Pontibacter liquoris: one gene and its partners. The protein of the gene in region 1 interacts with the protein of each later gene in a pairwise test. Links are inferred from orthologs where the notes say so. Each region holds a gene or a part of one and is shown in the gene's direction. Other genes may lie near its edges.

The links.
Region 2: the proteins of groL (region 1) and LWL52_RS06560 interact in binary tests that used the Escherichia coli proteins (3 or more experiments, as listed by UniProt). The link is inferred for Pontibacter liquoris from one-to-one orthologs.
Region 3: the proteins of groL (region 1) and LWL52_RS01500 interact in binary tests that used the Escherichia coli proteins (3 or more experiments, as listed by UniProt). The link is inferred for Pontibacter liquoris from one-to-one orthologs.

Annotation. Positions count from the first base shown.
Region 1 is NZ_JALEBG010000001.1:2,176,164-2,182,429, forward strand. The notes cover bases 2,189-5,142. They hold groL (chaperonin GroEL), read left to right. Parts: upstream 2,189-2,825; coding sequence 2,826-4,460; downstream 4,461-5,142. Other genes in these bases: secG (preprotein translocase subunit SecG), read left to right, coding at 2,189-2,227; groES (co-chaperone GroES), read left to right, coding at 2,498-2,788. Outside these bases: LWL52_RS08990 (LptE family protein), read left to right, coding at 1-484; LWL52_RS08995 (DUF8458 domain-containing protein), read left to right, coding at 523-1,833; more of secG, read left to right, coding at 1,835-2,188; LWL52_RS09015 (hypothetical protein), read right to left, coding at 5,317-5,910; LWL52_RS09020 (peptide MFS transporter), read right to left, coding at 6,071-6,266.
Region 2 is NZ_JALEBG010000001.1:1,603,238-1,609,321, reverse strand. The notes cover bases 1,689-4,460. They hold LWL52_RS06560 (ABC transporter ATP-binding protein), read left to right. Parts: upstream 1,689-2,572; coding sequence 2,573-3,349; downstream 3,350-4,460. Other genes in these bases: LWL52_RS06555 (NupC/NupG family nucleoside CNT transporter), read right to left, coding at 3,419-4,460; LWL52_RS06565 (MlaE family ABC transporter permease), read left to right, coding at 1,826-2,557; LWL52_RS06570 (SDR family oxidoreductase), read right to left, coding at 1,689-1,710. In the rest of the region: LWL52_RS06580 (SDR family oxidoreductase), read right to left, coding at 1-245; LWL52_RS06575 (phosphoribosylanthranilate isomerase), read right to left, coding at 300-968; more of LWL52_RS06570, read right to left, coding at 1,003-1,688; more of LWL52_RS06555, read right to left, coding at 4,461-4,723; LWL52_RS06550 (bifunctional nuclease family protein), read right to left, coding at 4,826-5,437; LWL52_RS06545 (electron transfer flavoprotein subunit alpha/FixB family protein), read right to left, coding at 5,452-6,084. UniProt on the Escherichia coli protein: Part of the ABC transporter complex MlaFEDB, which is involved in a phospholipid transport pathway that maintains lipid asymmetry in the outer membrane by retrograde trafficking of phospholipids from the outer membrane to the inner membrane.
Region 3 is NZ_JALEBG010000001.1:359,909-365,970, forward strand. What follows is about bases 1,660-4,409. They hold LWL52_RS01500 (nucleotide exchange factor GrpE), read left to right. Parts: upstream 1,660-2,620; coding sequence 2,621-3,199; downstream 3,200-4,409. Other genes in these bases: obgE (GTPase ObgE), read left to right, coding at 1,660-2,322; dnaJ (molecular chaperone DnaJ), read left to right, coding at 3,203-4,348. Also shown: hpt (hypoxanthine phosphoribosyltransferase), read left to right, coding at 45-587; LWL52_RS01490 (adenylate kinase), read left to right, coding at 711-1,304; more of obgE, read left to right, coding at 1,330-1,659; LWL52_RS01510 (ABC transporter ATP-binding protein), read left to right, coding at 4,542-5,453; LWL52_RS01515 (ABC transporter permease), read left to right, coding at 5,446-6,062. UniProt on the Escherichia coli protein: Participates actively in the response to hyperosmotic and heat shock by preventing the aggregation of stress-denatured proteins, in association with DnaK and GrpE. It is the nucleotide exchange factor for DnaK and may function as a thermosensor.

The DNA of each region.
Region 1 (6,266 bases):
CCTGGTGCTGCTTTTGTGCGGCGGCTGTGGCGTATACTCCTTTTCCGGTACCAGCATCAGCCCCGATGTGAAATCTATTTCCATCCAGACCATCGAGAACAGCAGCGGCCAGGGGCCGTCTAACCTGACGCAGATCGTAACCGATAACTTTAAAAATTATTATCGCCGGAATTCGAATTTGACGGTTTTGCAGTCTAACGGCGATTTGCAATTGGAAGGCCAGATTGTTAGCTTTACCATTACACCAGCAGCCATCCAGCGGGAGGGCCTTGAAGATCGTGCGGCCCTGAACCGACTGACCCTTGGCATCCAGGTGCATTACACAAATACCAAGAACCCGGATGAAAGCTTTGACCGGCTTTTTTCCATTTCCGAAGACTTTGCCCAGGACGTGGATATTACGCGTATCCCCACCTCAGCTATCGAAAGCCTGTCAGATCGCCTGATAGCCGATGTGTTTAATAAAACTGTTGCCAACTGGTAGTATACCGTCAGGTTTAATTCGTTACAAATTGTTTTTACATGAATAAATCGGCTTTTCTTAAACTAATACAAGAGGTATCGAATATTTCGGACCAGCAGACAGAAGAGCTGGAGAAGGTTGCTGCGACCTTCCCCTACTGCCAGACGGCACACCTGTTACTAGCCAAATCGGCTTACGACAAAGGCAGTATGCTGTCTACCCAGCGCCTGCGCCGCGCTTCTGCCTATGCCACAGACCGGCAGCTGATGAAGCGCCTGATCTATACATCTCCTGCCCCCCTTCCCGTATTCGAAGAGCCCGAAGCACAGGAAATTAAACCAGAAGAAACACGCGAACTACAGGCAATTAACAACTCTGCTCTAGAGGAGATTACAGAAACAACGGAGGACTTTATTACTGCGCCGGAAGCTGTTATACCAGCCGAAACAGAATATGACACCCCGGCAGAAATAGCAGAGATAAGTGATGGCAATGCTCAAGAGGAGATAGCGCTGCCGGAAGCATCAAAACCGATTGCAGAACAGCCGCCGGTACGGGTGCCTACCGAGCAGGAATTGATGGATGCCGAACTGGCAAAACTGCTGACCATCAACAGCCTGAGTGCCTCTTTTACTGACTTACTGGCCCAGAAACCGGATGTAGTACCACCATTAGCCAGCAATTCCTTTATAACTGGGGCGCCTGAAGTGACCCATTTGCAGGAAACACGGGAAGCCCTAGAGGAACTACCGCAGGAGGAAGAAGCACCGGAACAAGATCCTGCCATTGCGGCAACGGAGGAGTATACTTTTGTGCCGCTTAAAACGCTGCCGGAAGAAGAACTTCTTGCCGCGTTTGCCTTACCTGCCAACCCGGAAGCAGCCGAAATCAAGTACCGCTACGATGTCATCGATAAGCTATACGACGAAGACGTGCTGGGCTATGGGATGGCCTCCAGCCGCATGGGCGAAGCGCTGCAGCTGAAAGATGACATTACTCCCCCGCGACCTTTGGGCTTCCACCCGGAGCTTATTCTGGAGTACAGCAAAACACATGAACTGGAAAAAGCCACGCCGGCTAGTGAAGATGTACTGGTGCAGCAACTTGATATCATTGACCAGTTTCTAAAGCTTAACCCTCGGTTAAAAGCCCTGAATAATATCAAATTACGCTCCGAGCCGCAAGAAGACCTCTCGCTGCGGAACAGCAAGATAAAGAAAGGCATAGCCTCGGAGAGCCTGGCAAATATCTTTCTGCAACAGGGAAAAATAAAGAAAGCCATTAAAATATATGAGCAGCTCATTTTGAAAAATCCGGAAAAAAAGAGTTACTTTGCCGAACAGATAGAAAAATTACAAAACTTAACCTAATATGTATATCGCCCTTATCAGCATTATTATCTTTGTTTGCGTGCTGCTTATTTTAGTGGTACTTGCCCAAAATCCTAAGGGAGGCGGCCTGTCTGGCCAGTTTGGAGGCAGCACCAGCCAGCTTGTAGGTGTTAAGCGCACCGGCGATTTACTGGAAAAACTTACCTGGGGATTTGCTATCGCCTTGATCGTAATGTCGTTGGGCTCACACATGGTTGATTCCTCTTCTGAAGATTCTTCGATCATGAACAGAAGCGTGAACGAAGAGCGCGCGCGCCAGTCGCAGTTACCATCTGCTACACCAGCTTTGCCAGGAGCTGCTGCCGATTCTACGGCTGTTATCCCCGACCCGGCTGACATTCCGGCCGTAGTAGATACCACAAAGCAAAAATAGGCATCGCCCTTATAACAATACCTGAAAGCCAGCTGAACCCTCAGCTGGCTTTTCTTTTTTAGCCCTTGCCCGCCTGGGCTGCCAAACCTGACAGACCGCTTGCTCTCCGCAACCGCCGGCTGCCAAATATGTCAAACCTGTCAGGCAGGTGGCCGTTATTAACTGAAAATTTGACTTAATGTGGCAGTTAGGCCAGCGTGGCACAAGAAATGATAATACACCTGTGGTTTCAATGTTTAATATCAACCATAAAATTATAACTCACAAACTATGTCAATCAGTATTAAACCATTAGCAGACAGAGTAATTGTAGCTCCTGCTGCAGCAGAAGAAAAAACCAAATCAGGTATCATTATTCCTGATACTGCTAAAGAGAAACCTCAACGTGGTGAGGTAGTAGCCGTAGGCGAAGGAAAAGTATCAGAGCAGGGCGCTTTGATGAAGCCTCAGGTGAAAGTAGGTGACCAGGTATTGTACGGCAAATATGCCGGCTCTGAGATCTCCGTAGATGGTAGCGACTACCTGATCATGCGCGAGTCAGACATCCTGGCTATCCTTTAATCTTATCTCATTAACGTAATTACAAAATCTTAATATTATGGCTAAAAACATCACATTTGATACAGACGCACGCACCAAGATCAAGTCGGGCGTAGACAAACTGGCAAATGCCGTAAAAGTAACCTTAGGTCCTAAAGGCCGCAACGTTATCATCGATAAGAAATTCGGTGCGCCGATGATCACCAAAGACGGTGTATCGGTAGCGAAAGAGATCGACCTGAAAGATCCTATCGAAAACATGGGTGCTCAGCTGGTGAAAGAAGTAGCTTCTAAAACTGCTGACCAGGCTGGTGACGGAACTACAACAGCAACTGTACTTGCCCAGGCCATCTATACAGCCGGTATCAAGAACGTAGCTGCTGGTGCAAACCCGATGGACCTGAAGCGTGGCATCGACAAAGCCGTTTCGGCTGTTGTAGAGAACCTGAAGTCTCAGTCTAAAAAGATCGAGAATTCTTCCGAGATCTCTCAGGTAGGTACTATCTCTGCCAACAACGATCCTGAAATTGGTAAAATGATTGCCGATGCCATGGACAAAGTTGGTAAAGACGGTGTGATCACGGTAGAAGAAGCAAAAGGCACGGAAACAGAAGTGAAAACGGTAGAAGGTATGCAGTTTGACCGCGGTTACCTGTCGCCATACTTCGTGACTAACGCTGAGAAAATGGAAGCCGATTTCGACAATCCTTTCATCCTGATCTACGACAAAAAAGTTTCTACCATGAAAGAACTACTTCCGGTATTGGAGCAGGTTGTTCAGACAGGTAAAGGCCTGGTGATCGTAGCAGAAGATGTGGACGGCGAAGCTTTGGCTACCCTGGTGGTAAACAAACTGCGCGGTTCGCTGAAAATTGCTGCTGTAAAAGCCCCAGGCTTTGGCGACAGAAGAAAAGCTATGCTGGAGGATATCGCTATCCTGACTGGCGGTACTGTGATCTCAGAAGAGCGCGGTTACAAACTGGAGAACGCTACACTAGACTACTTAGGCCAGGCTGAGAAAGTGATCATCGACAAAGACAACACTACCCTGGTAAACGGTGCCGGTCAGAAAGATGATATCGTGGCCCGTATCAACCAGATCAAATCGCAAATGGAGTCTACTACCTCTGACTATGACAGAGAGAAACTGCAGGAGCGTCTGGCAAAATTATCCGGCGGTGTTGCCATCCTTTACATCGGTGCTTCTACAGAAGTTGAGATGAAAGAGAAGAAAGACCGTGTGGATGATGCCTTGCATGCAACTCGTGCTGCCGTAGAAGAAGGTATTGTAGCAGGTGGTGGCGTGGCCTTGATCCGTGCGCTGGATGCGTTAGAAAACGTAGAAGTAGCAAATGCTGACCAGCAGACGGGTGTTCAAATCATTAGAACTGCACTGGAGTCGCCGCTGCGAACAATTGTGGCTAACGCCGGTGGCGAAGGCTCTGTAGTGGTACAGGCGGTGCGCGAAGGCAAAGCCGATTACGGTTACAATGCCCGCGAAGACAAGTATGAGAACCTGTTTGCAGCCGGTATCATTGACCCAACTAAGGTAACACGTCTTGCGCTGGAAAACGCAGCCTCTATTGCAGGCTTACTGTTGACTACTGAGTGTGTTGTTTCTGAAGAGCCTGAAGAAGACAAAGGCGCTCCGGCAATGCCAGGTGGCATGGGCGGAATGGGCGGTATGATGTAATCTGCCATTCTTATTTAATCATACAAAAACACCCTGCGTCAGTTTTGGCGCAGGGTGTTTTTGTATGTGATGCCTTTATACTTGGTAGTTGCTGGTAAATGCTTCGGTTTATACTTGAGGCTATACTTGCTGGCCGCTGTATTGCTGTGTTTTATACTTGTGCCTATACTTAGTTGCAGCTATTTCACTGATTATATATTTCCAGCTATACTTCTTAGCTAGCCTTTGATGCTCCTTTATACTTTGGTTATACTTGCTAGCTGCCTTTCTTCCGTAGTTTTATACTTCCGGTTATACTTGGTAGCTGCCTTAATTTCAGTTTAAACTGTAGCTATACTTGCTAGCAAGCTGTATTCCTCAGTCTTATACCTGCCTCGTTTCATTTCTTATTTTGGAGCGCACCAAGCCCGCGGGGGCTCGTCCTTTCGTTTCGCGCTGTGGCGTGAAGCTGCTCCTCGCTCGCGCTGCGGGCTGACCTGACGGGCACCGCAACACACCAAGGCGCTCAACCCGAGGACTGAGACCTGTTCGCTAGCTACTGTATTTTGCAATCAGCCCCTTGTAGGGACAGGTCGCGACCTGTCCGCCCAATAGCATTCGCAATGAAAGTATAGCCTAAGTATAAGTATGAACCTTCTCTCCTGACTTCTTTATTTTTGTCATCCTGAAAGGATCTTGGTGGAAAGTTTATTAGGCCAAAACTACAGCGTTTATACTTCAACATAAGCAATGACAGGCCTGCCTCCTTAGCCAAGCGGGGTCAGGAGCGGTTGGACCCGGTACTACTTCTCTAATTCTATAGCAAGAACCCTCAGCCGAGCTCTCTCCTATATTAGTAAAAGCAAAAATAAAAAGGCTACTTCATTTCCCGGATCAAGATGGTGATATCGTGCGGCGCGGGTTCGTCGCCACCAAAGTAAGGATATAACTGGTAGCCTGCTGCTACTCCTGCGCAGGAACGGGGAAGCGTCACCTGTTTGTCATGCAAGAAGAAGGTATAGGAGCGCTCGCCCATCGTCAGTGTGCAAGCTGTCTTCTGCCCGATCACCATATTCCCGATGTAAGCCGACTGCCGTTTGCCGTCCACATAAGTATAAGCATGCAGTTCGAGCTGGTTGTTATACCAACGCCAGCCAAACCTGGCGCTGTTCTGCTGGTGTGCTTGGCCGCAATCAGCTACCCCGTAAAGCTTATTGATATCGCCTTGATTGGCAGGATCTGCTGTGGTATAAATGGCCGAGCTATCAAACGTCACTTCAAAGCGGATTTCTAAAACCGCTGTTTTCCGGAAAGGATTGGATGTGGCATAATGTTGTCCTTTTTTGATCAGGTAGGTTACTGCGACAGGTGCGGGCTCCGGTGAGGCGGTAGCCTCCTCCTCGTCGCCCTGGCAGGCGCCAAGCAGCAGGCAAATCAGCGCCGGCACGTACCATGTTTGGAGTCTCTGCATCCGGAATACAGCTATACTTGTCCTTGTTCTTTCCTTCAGCTGTCGTTAATTTTATCTGAAGGAGCCGAATTTTAAAACGATGCGTGCGCATTTTGGTTCATAAAAAAAGCTCCTGCCGTTACCACGACAGGAGCTTTTGAATTTATACTAAAGCCAGAGATTATCCGCGGCCGTGCATCATATACATCAGCTTGCGGGTAAGGGCCACCAGTATCAAACCAGCTACAATCACAAATACGCCGATAGTAGAGAAAATGGTGAATGCACCAAGCTCTTCTACATAAGAAGCGATGTAACCACCGGCGATCTGGGCCACAAACGGCGCCAGGAACCACACACCCATCAGCATCGATACC
Region 2 (6,084 bases), 570 kb from region 1 along the record:
GCGTTGTTCACCAGCACCGACACATGAATACCCAGCTGTGTGATGGTCTGATCAAAGGCCCGCTGCACTGACTCAGGATAACGCACATCGCATTCGAAGAAGCTGAAATTTTCATGCTGCAAATCGGGCGCGGTGCGGCCCCAGCCGGCTACTTTCATTCCTTTGGCGAGCAGTGCCTGCACGGTGGCAAGGCCAATGCCCTTACTTACGCCCGTAACCACAGCTATCTTACCTTCTAATTCCATTTTTTCATCGTTTATAGTGCCTGAAAGTATAAAATCCCCCTGCTTTGGCGGGCTTTATACTTTCTCTATTGCTTCAAAGAATTTCTCCAGTTTATACGGGTCCAGCAGGCCGTTGGTGCGCACTCCGCTGCAGAGGTCAACGCCAAAGGGCTGCACCACTTCAATGGCCTCCCGCACATTGTCTGCGTTTAAGCCGCCTGCCAAGAAAAGGGGCTTGCTGATGCTTTCGCGTATTTTCCGGCTAATGACCCAGTCGTGTATGCGGCCGGTGCCGCCCAGTTCTTTCACCGGCAGTTTCGGGTTACCCGAATCCAATAGGATGGCATCGGCATGTTCGGCAGCCTGTTGCGCTTCTTCCACGCTCTCTTCGCCCAGCACATGCACCACCTGCACCAGTTTTATGCCCGGCAAGGCCTCGCGGAGCTGTTGATAGCCTTCCGGTGCCAGCGCATCCACCAGCTGGATGGTGTTGGTATGCACCCGGTCATGATGCTGAAGGATACGCGCCGGAGTAGTATGACTGGTTAGTAGAAAAGACGCAATGGGCGGCGGAATCAGCCGGGCAATCTCCCGGATAAGCGTATCACTGATCACCCCCGGGCCACTGGGCATTTCTCCCACCAGCCCTAACGCCGAAGCACCTTGCTGTATGGCGGTATGCGCTTCCTGTATGCTGCTGATGCAACAGATTTTCACATGCGGCTTGTGCCCGTGTCTGATCATTTCTGCTAAACGCTATATTCTGTTTATACTTGTGTTAAATATCGCCGAGTTGCGGCCTGATCAAAAGCTCCTCTACTACGCTGCTTTCTGATAATGTATAGGCATTGTAAATCGAGACAGCGACATCCTCAGGCTTAATAAAACGCTCCGGTGGCAGGTCTACTCCTTCCCAGCTTGCCGTAAGCGTAGCTCCCGGAAGTATGGCTGTCACGCGAACATTATGCTCCTTCAGCTCCTCGCGCAAGACCTTCGTCATCCCATACACGGCAAATTTGGAGATGCAGTAAGAGCCCCCATTAATATAAGGCGTGATGCTGGCCGTAGAGCAAAGGTTAAATATATGGCCCGAGCGACGCTGGATCATGTCCGGCACAAAGGCGCGGGTTAAATAATAAGCGCTATACAGGTTGGTATTGATCATGAAAGGCAGGGCCTCGTCGTTTTCCTCCGTTATTTTGCCCGGGATAAACAGGCCGCTGTTATTTACCAGCACATCCACTTTCACGTTCAGCCCTTTTACATAGCTGGCAAACGCATTTAAGGCCAATCTATCGCTTAAATCGGCAGCCCGGTAAAATACTTTGCTAAAAGTAAACCGCTGTTCAATTTCAAGCTTCAACTTTTGCAAGTCCTTTTCGTTTCGGGAACAAGTGATAATATGAAAGCCTTCGCCGGCAAACTGCTCTATCACGGCCTTACCGATTCCTTTGGTACCTCCGGTCACCAAAATGTATCGTTGCATAAATATGTCTGAGTTTATATGTTTTACAATTTTAAACGTAATATAGGTATTAAACAGTATTTTTGTTTAGCATCACCTTGTATTCGCATGATTTAACCTCCACGCGCCCTTACCTATGCTGCAGTATTTCGGAAAGTATTTACTTTTTATCACCAGCCTGTTTTCACGCGGCGAGTCGGCCCGCATCCTTTTTAACAGGACGATCGATGAGGCCATTCTGATCGGGATCAACTCCATTGCCATTGTGGCCATCGTCTCCACTTTTATCGGCGCTGTGACCTGTGTGCAGGTATCCTATAACCTCAACAATGCCTTCATACCCCGGTCTACCATCGGCTTTATGGTGCGCGAGATGACGATCCTGGAACTGGCTCCTACTATCACTTCCATTGTGCTGGCCGGCAAGGTAGGCTCTAGTATAGCCGGTGGCCTGGGCACCATGCAGATCACCGAACAGGTAGATGCCCTGGAAGTGATGGGCATTAACTCGGCTTCTTACCTGGTGCTGCCTAAAATCATTGCCGCGCTGCTGGTGTTCCCCATGCTGGTCATTTTGTCTATGTTCCTGTCCATTGCAGGCGGCTATATAGCGGGCACGCTTTCCGGCGAACTTACCGCACAGGAATATATTACAGGCATCCGCGAAGACTTTATCGGGTATAACATCACCTTTGCTCTGATCAAGTCTGTTGTATTTGCTTTTCTGATCTCAACAATCTCTTCTTTCAGAGGTTACTTCACAGCAGGTGGGGCCCTGGAAGTGGGCGCCGCCAGTACCGCAGCCGTTACCAACAGCGTTATTGCCGTATTAATAGCAGACTTTGTGTGTGCACAGCTCCTGCTATAAGGTTAATTCTTTTTTATGATAGAGATACACAACATACATAAATCATTTAACGGCAGAAAGGTGCTGGATGGCATTAGTGGCGTCTTTGAAACCGGCAAAACAAACCTGCTGTTAGGCTCAAGCGGTACGGGTAAAAGCGTGCTGCTCAAGTGCATTGTAGGCCTGGTAAAACCCGACCTGGGCAGTGTAACCTTCGACGGAACATACTTTACCAACAACAAACTCGATATCCGGCAGGAGATCCGGCGTAAGATCGGCATGCTTTTCCAGGGTTCTGCCCTCTTCGATTCGATGACTGTGGAAGAGAACATAGAATTCCCGTTGAAAATGCTGACCGAAATGAGCCGGAGCGAGCGCCTGGACCGCGTCAATTTTTGTCTGCAGCGCGTAGGCCTGGAGAATGCGAATAAGAAAATGCCCTCGGAGCTCAGCGGCGGCATGAAAAAGCGTGTGGGCATTGCCCGCGCCATTGCGCCCAATTGTACGTACCTGTTTTGTGACGAACCGAACTCCGGCCTCGACCCGCAAACCTCGATTAAAATAGATGAGCTCATCCATGAGATCACTGAGGAGTATAATATTACAACTATTGTGGTAACCCACGACATGAACTCCGTGATTGAGATCGGCGACAAGATCATGTTCCTCTACGAGGGTAAAAAGCTATGGGAAGGCACCAGCGCCGATATTATGGAAAACCAGGTGCGGGAGCTGAAAGACTTTATTTTTGCCAACCGCTTGATGCGCTATGCCAAAAAGATGGAGGAACAGGAAGAACAGCAAGGGCTTTAAGTGCTTTGCCTGTAAACTATAAAAGGCCTGCTGTTTTGCAACAGCAGGCCTTTTATAGTTTAAGCCATTTTACAGGCCATACAGCATTCCTGCCACTGTAGCCGTCATCATACAGGCCAGCGAGGCTCCCAGCAACGCCATAAACCCTAGCTTGGATAGGTTGCCCTGCTGATTTGGCGCCATACCACCAATGCCACCGATCTGTATTGCGATGGAACTGAAGTTAGAGAAACCGCAAAGTGCGTAAGTAGCCATTACAATAGACTTTGGTGAAATAGAACCGGCATTTTTCATTTCTGCCAGATCCAGGTAAGCCACAAACTCGTTGATAGCCGTTTTTTGCCCCAGCAAACTGCCTACCTGCAAGGTGTCTACCCACGGAACGCCCATAATAAAGGCAAATACCCGGAAGATCTGACCCAAAATATACTGCAGCGAAAAACCATCAAAACGACCGGCAATGCTGGCTACAACCCACCCATTCAGGCCCGTCCAGACACCGATCATATCGGTCAGCAGGTAGTTAACCAATGCAATTACGGCAATGAAGGCCATCAGCATGCCACCTACGTTGGCTGCAAGCCGCAGACCATCCGCCGCACCCCGCGAAAGGGCATCGACCAGGTTCACGCCCAGCTGCTCGTCACTTACTTCCAGCTCGGTATTGATCTTTTCCGGCTCAGTTTCGGGCACCAGCATTTTAGCTAGCACGATACCTGCCGGTGCGTTCATGATAGAGGCTGTGAGCAGGTGGGCAGCAAATACCGCTTTCAGGGCCGGGTCATTGCCCCCCAGAAAAGATACATAAGCAGCCAGCACACCACCAGCCAGGGTTGCCATACCTCCCGTCATGAGGCACATCAGTTCTGACTTCGTCATGCGGGAAATAAAAGGCCGCACCAGCAAAGGGGCTTCTGTTTGCCCCAGGAAGATGTTGCCGGCAGCAGAAAGGCTCTCGGCACCCGACAGGCGCATGCCTTTAGACATTACCCAGGCAATACCATACACGATCTTCTGCAGCACGCCCAGGTAGTATAAGCCCGAGGAAACAGTAGAAAAGAAAATGATAGTAGGCAGTACTGAAAAAGCAAAGATAAACCCCAGCCCGTTGTTCTTACCCGGATCGGCCAGGTTGCCGAAAAGAAACTGGGCGCCGGCCTGAGAGAAATCAAGAAACGTAACAAAACCCCGGCTTACGGCCGCAAAACCATCTGCAATTAAGGGTACCTGCGTAACCAGTACGCCAAATAGAATTTGCAGGAAAACACCGAATCCTACAAGCTTCCAGTTTATTGCTCTTCTGTTTTTTGAAAATAAGAAGCCAATGGACAACAAGACCACTAAGCCAATGAGCCCTCTAAGAATATCTAACATGTTAGGGATGAAATTTGGGCCAAAAGTAAGGGTATTAAAATCATAAAACAAAAAGTCCTGCGCGTTCGGCGCAGGACTTTTCAGGTATACTTTATGTTAGGCTTAGTTACGCTTATTTAACTCATCCCGTATTTTGGCAGCCCGTTCGTAGTCTTCCTTCTCCAGGGCATCGTTGAGCATTTTATTCAATTCATCCACAGAAGTCTGGCTGAGGGATTCTTTGGCTCCCGAACTGCTGGAAGAAGAAGTGCTGGAGGTGCTGCTTTTCACGGCCATCTCCTCGTTCTCTTCTTCGTCTTCCAGATCGCTCAGAATAATACCTGCTTCCGATAAAACGCTCTCCACCGTATAAATAGGCACGCCGAAGCGCAGCCCGATGGCGATCGCATCCGAAGGACGGGCATCGAGTTCGAAATCTTTGGTGCCGTCCGTGCACATGATCCGGGAGTAGAACACCCCTTCCTTCAGGTCCGAAATCAGAATTTCGGTTATACTTACATTTACCTGTTCGGCAAAAGTTTTGAACAGGTCGTGGGTAAGAGGCCGGTTAGGGTTGATCTTCTCTATCTGGATGGCAATAGATTGGGCTTCAAACATGCCGATAATAATGGGCAACCTTCTGTTTCCATCTCTCTCGCCCAGTACAAGCGCAAACGATCCCGTCTGGGACTGGCTGGAGGAGAGCCCGAGTATCTCTAGCTGAATTTTCTTCACAGTATCTTCTAAGTCTATTTGTCTAACGCTTTGGCAGCTTCTATTAATTTAGGAACCACCTCGAAAGCGTCGCCTACTATGCCATAATCAGCGGCTTTAAAGAAGGGCGCTTCCGGATCCTTATTAATAACGACAATCACTTTAGAAGAGTTAACCCCTGCCAGGTGCTGGATAGCACCGGATATACCAATGGCAATATATAAGTTCGGGCTGATGGTGATCCCCGTCTGGCCTACGTGCTCATGGTGCGGGCGCCAGTCCAGGTCCGAAACCGGTTTGGAACAAGCGGTGGCCGCGCCAAGGGCTTTTGCCAGATCCTCTACCAGGTGCCAGTTTTCAGGCCCTTTCAGGCCACGACCGCCGGATACCACAATCTCGGCCTCAGGCAGCAACACGCCACCTTCCGAATCCTGCATTACGGTCTCTTTTGGAGCAGCGGCAAAATCAGCATCTGAAAGGGCCGCTGAAAAGCTCTCCACAGCAGCGGCATTGCCAGCAGCAGCACCGATCTCCAGGGCATTTTTCTTCACGGCAATGATCTTCACTTCAGACGTAAGGGCTACATCAGCAAAAGCTTTGCCTGAAAAAACGCTGCGAGTAACGGTAAAAGCGCCATTTTCTGTTTTTGGCAGGGTAGTTACGTTGGT
Region 3 (6,062 bases), 1.8 Mb from region 1 along the record:
TTAATTTATACTTATCTTTGTCAGGCCACCAAAAGAACCGACCCATGAATCCCCGTACCATAACCCTGCATGATTGCAGTTTCAGCACATACATTTGCGAAGAAGAGATCATTGCACGCATCGTGATGCTGGCCGAGCAACTGGACCAGGCGTATGCCGGCAAAACGCCACTTTTCCTGGCTGTGCTCAATGGCTCCTTTATGTTTACCGCTGATCTGCTCAAGCGCATTTCCATTCCTTGCGAAGTTTCCTTTATCCGCCTGGCCTCTTACCAGGATATGCACAGCACGGGCAAGGTAAAAGAGATCCTGGGCCTGAACGAAGACATCAGCGGGCGCCATGTGATTGTGCTGGAAGACATTGTGGACACGGGCCATACGGTGCATGGCCTGCTCAAACAACTGGCAGACCGCGGCCCGGCTTCGGTGGAGGTGGCTACGCTGCTAATGAAGCCCGAGTGCCTGCAGCATGAGCTGGAGGTGAAATACGTGGCCAAAACGATTCCCAATGATTTTGTGGTAGGCTATGGCCTGGATTACAATGGCCTGGGCCGCAACCTGCGCGATATTTATAAAATCGTGTCGTAACCAACCAAAAACTGCGCGCGTTTGCAGGCTTTTAAATGGGAAGCGGGTTAGCAGCCGTTCGAAAATTTGAAAAAGCACATTAATTTTATACGTACATTTGCCTTTTATTTCTAGCTATAAGATATGCTCAACATCGTTTTGTTTGGTCCTCCGGGAGCCGGTAAAGGAACTCAGAGTCAGAAGCTGATTGATAAATACAACCTTATCCACTTGTCTACCGGCGATTTGCTTCGTTCCGAAATTGCTGCAGGCACCGCCCTGGGCCTGGAAGCTAAAAATTTGATGGACAGCGGCCTGCTGGTACCCGACGAAGTGGTGATCGGCATGATTGAGAACAAAGTGAAAGAGCATCGGCAGGCTGCCGGCTTTATTTTCGATGGCTTTCCGCGCACCGTGCCGCAGGCGCAGGGTCTGGACAAGCTGTTGCAGGAGCACGGTACCGCCATTTCCTGCATGATTGCCCTGCGGGTAGACGACGAGGAGCTAACCAAGCGCCTGCTGCTGCGTGGCAAAACATCCGGCCGCCCCGACGACCAGAACGAAGAACTGATCCGCAAGCGTGTGCAGGAGTATAACACCAAAACCGCCCCTGTAGCCGATTACTATGCAGGCCAGGGCAAATTCTGTACGGTAGAGGGTATTGGCGAGATCGAGGAGATCTTTAACAACCTTTGCCAGCAGATCGATGGCCTGAAAGCAAAGCAGGAAGGGAAGTAGCAAGAGACATTTAGGCCCCCATAATTTGGCATCATCCAACTTTATTGATTACGTAAAAATCTGCTCGCGCTCCGGTCACGGTGGTGCGGGATCGGCACACCTGCACCGCGATAAACTGACGGCCAAAGGTGGACCCGACGGCGGCGACGGCGGCCGTGGCGGACATATTATCCTGCGTGGCAATTCCCAGCTATGGACGCTGCTGCACCTGCAGTTCCGCAAGCATATTATTGCCGAAAACGGCCATAACGGCGGGCCCAGCCACTCGTTTGGCGCCCAGGGCAAAGACGAGGTGCTGGAAGTACCGCTGGGCACGATTGCCCGCAACGATGAGACCGGCGAGGTCATGTGCGAGATCACCGAACACGGCCAGGAAATTATCCTGACGCCTGGCGGCCGCGGTGGCCTGGGCAATGCCCATTTTAAATCGCCTACCAACCAGACCCCACGCCATGCCCAGCCCGGCGAGCCCGGCCGCGAGGAGTGGGTGATCCTGGAACTTAAGTTACTGGCCGATGTGGGACTGGTGGGCTTTCCGAATGCCGGTAAATCCACGCTGCTTTCGGTTGTATCGGCTGCTAAGCCTAAAATTGCCAATTACGCCTTTACCACGCTGGCCCCTAATCTGGGTGTAGTGGCTTATCGCGACTACAAGTCATTTGTGATGGCGGATATTCCGGGGATCATTGAAGGGGCATCCGAAGGCAAAGGACTGGGATTACGCTTCCTGCGCCACATTGAACGGAACTCCATGCTGTTATTTATGGTTTCCTGTGAGAGTGCCGACATTGCCAAAGAATACGAGGTGCTGCTGAACGAGCTGGAAACCTTTAACCCGGAACTTCTGGACAAAAAGCGCCTCCTGGCTGTCACCAAAGCCGATATGCTGGATGAGGAGCTGGAAGAAGAAATGCGGCAAACGCTGCCCGAAGGTTTACCAACCGTCTTTATATCGAGCATTACAGGCAAGAACATTATGACGTTAAAAGACATGATCTGGGAGGCACTCAATAGCTAGCGCAACCACCTCGTGTGATTTATACATGATCGGTAGAAGCTGCAAAGTTGTCTACCGATTTTTTTTAAGCGCTTGCGGCTTTAATTTTGAATAATTGAATTTTGAATCATTGAATTTTGAATCATTGAATAAAATACTGGCTACCAAGGTGAGGTTTTGTGTGCATATCATCTCATTATTCAGTCATTCATTTACTCAGTCATTCAGAATTAAAAGTGCCAACTTGACACGAAGGGCGGTTTGGCAAACTAATTGACAAGACAATACAGACTTATTAACCTAATATTTTTGAGGCATTATGTCAGATAAAGATAGCAAGAACAACCAGGCGCAGGAAGAAATTCAGGAAAATGCTGCCAATGCTGCCACCCCGCAAGAGGAGCAGACACTGAACCAGCAGGAGGAAACGGATGAAACCGAAGCGACTCCTACCGATACTGCAGCAGCTGAGCTGGCAGAAATGAAAGACAAATACATCCGCCTGATGGCTGAGTTCGAGAACTTCAGACGCCGCACGGCTAAAGAGCGCATCGACCTGTCGAAGACGGCTACGCAGGAGCTGATGGGCGACCTGTTGCCGGTGCTGGACGATATGGAACGGGCCAGGCAGGCGCTCGGCTCTACCAAAGAGGTGGACGTGCTGGCGCAGGGGCTGGACCTTGTTTTCCATAAGCTGAAGCATGTAACGCAGCAGAAAGGCCTGAAGCCGATCGAAGTACAGGTTGGGGATAACTTCGACAGCGACCTGCAGGAAGCTGTAACACAAGCCCCGGCCCCATCTGATGACCTGAAAGGGAAGGTTATCGACATAATTGAAAAGGGATATACCTTGAACGATAAGGTGATCCGGTTTTCAAAAGTTATCATAGGAGCGTAAGCAATGGCTAAGAGAGATTATTACGAAGTTTTAGGAGTAAGCAAGAGTGCCAGCCAGGAAGAGATAAAGAAGGCTTACCGTAAACTAGCCATCAAGCACCACCCGGATAAGAACCCCGACGACCACACCGCAGAAGAAAAGTTTAAGGAAGCTGCGGAGGCCTACGAGGTGCTGAGTGATCAGCAGAAGCGCCAGCGTTACGACCAGTTCGGCCACCAGGGTATGAACGGCGGCTTTGGCGGCGGTGGCATGAACATGGAGGATATTTTCTCGCAGTTCGGCGATATTTTCGGGGGCGGCGGAAGCCCTTTTGAAAGTTTCTTTGGCGGCTCCCGCGGGGGTGGCGGACGCCGTGTGCGCAAGGGCAGCAACCTGCGCATCAAGCTGAAGCTTAACCTGGAAGAAATTGCCAATGGTGTTGAGAAAAAAATAAAAGTAAAGCGCTATGTGGCGTGTAGTACCTGCGGGGGCAACGGCGCCAAGAACGGCACCGATATGCAGACCTGCGGGCAGTGCCAGGGTTCGGGCCAGGTGCGCCAGGTGGTAAACACCATGCTGGGCCAGATGGTGTCTACAGCGACTTGCCCTACCTGTAACGGCGAAGGCCGTATTGTGACGCACAACTGTAACGTGTGCCATGGTACAGGCCGCGAGCAGCAGGAAGAGGTGATCTCGATCAATGTGCCGGCTGGCGTAATGGATGGCATGCAACTGTCTATGAGCGGCAAAGGCAACGTGCCCGAGCGCGGCGGCGTGCCGGGCGATCTGCTGATCCAGATCGAGGAAGAGGCGCACCCTACCCTGAAGCGCGACGGGAACAACGTGATCTTCGACCAGTACATCAGTTTTGTGGATGCGGCGTTGGGAGCGGAGATCGAAGTGCCGACTATTTCGGGCAAAGTAAAGATCAGTATCAAACCAGGCACGCAAAGCGGCGAGATCTTCAGGCTGCGCGGCAAAGGTATAAAAGACATCAATGGCTACGACAGAGGCGACCAGCTGATCCACATCAATGTATGGACGCCAAAATCACTCAGCAGCGACGAACGAGCCATGCTCGAGGCGTTGCGGGAGTCAGGCAACTTTGCGCCCCAGCCAGGTAAAAACGACAAAGGCTTCTTCGAGAAAGTGAAAGATTACTTTCAGTAAGCCGCGATTTACTAACGGATAGAACAAAAGCCGCCCTCCTGCAAAGGAAGAGGCGGCTTTTTTATTCGGCAGCGCTGCCGGGGCTTTCATCCTCTGAAAACTAGGCTTCGTCGATAAAACATCTAACAATCCGAATATATTTGCCTGATGCGCAGGATAAAGCTATTTTTGATTGAACTTAAAGGAACCAGCATTGAGTATTCTTAAGATTAACGGCGTATCAAAGCAGTACGCCAACCACACCGCACTGGATGAGGTGAGTTTCGAGATTCCGGCGGGCTGCATTTTTGGCTTGCTGGGACCCAACGGCGCCGGCAAAACCTCGCTTATCCGCATCATCACCCAGATCACAGGCGCCGATTCGGGGGAGATATACTTTAAAGGAGAGCGCCTGCGGCCCGACCATATCAAGGAAATGGGCTATCTGCCCGAAGAGCGCGGCCTTTACAAGAAAATGAAGGTGGGGGAGCAGCTGCTATACCTGGCCCAACTCAAAGGCCTAAGCAAGAGCGACGCCACGGCCCGCATCAAAACCTGGATAGACCGTTTTGAAATACGGGAGTGGCTGGGCAAGCATATCGAAGACCTCTCGAAAGGCATGCAGCAGAAAGTGCAGTTCATTGCCACGGTGCTGCACGAGCCTTCGCTCATTATCCTGGATGAGCCTTTTTCCGGGTTCGATCCCATCAATGCCAACCTGATAAAGGACGAGATCCTGAACCTGCGCGAGCGGGGCGCCACCATTATTTTTTCGACGCACCGGATGGAGTCAGTGGAGGAGCTTTGCGACAATATCGCGCTCATTAACCGGTCGCGCAAGGTGCTGGACGGATCAGTGAAAGAGATCAAGAACGCTTACAAAACGGATACCTTCCAGGTGATCGGGAACGGGAACCTGCTGGTCACCTCGCCCGATTACCAGGTGCTGGAGCAACACGTAAACCATGGCATTTTCAGGGCCCACATAAAATTACTCAACGGCACCACTCCGAACGATTTGCTGCGCTACCTCATTGAGCGCGTGGAGGTACACTCGTTTGTGGAGCTGGTGCCAAGTATAAATGATATCTTCATCCGAAAAGTAAAAGAGCCGTCTCATGCATAAAATATGGTTAATTATTCAACGCGAGTACCTGACGCGGGTGCGCAAGAAAAGCTTTCTGATCATGAGCTTCCTGACGCCCCTGCTGCTGGCTGCGTTTATGGTGCTGCCCGGCCTGCTCATCTCCATGTCGGATAGTGCCGAAACGGTGATGCTGCTGGACGAGAGCGGTTTGTTTGCCGGAAAGCTCGAAAGCAAGGATGATCTGAAGATTGTGCCTCTTTCCGGCTCACTGGAGCAGGCGAAGGAAGTATATAAGGAAACTGACAATACGGCCCTGTTATACATCCCCAAGATCAGCATCGATAATCCTACGGGCATCAAAGTATTTGCCAAAAAGAATACCAGCCTGCAGACAAAAGTGCGGCTCGAAAATATGCTGGAGAAGGAAGTGGAAAACCAGCGCCTGATTGCCTCGGGCCTGGACCGTGAAGTGCTCCAGCACATGAAAGCGGATATTTCAGTAGCCTCGGTGAACCTGAGCGATGAAGGTGAGAAAGATAACAATGCCTTTGTCACGTCCGGGGCCGGCGTGGCAGGAGCGCTCATTATTTATTTCTTCATTTTTATGTATGGGGTGCAGATCATGCGCGGCGTGATCGAGGAGAAGAC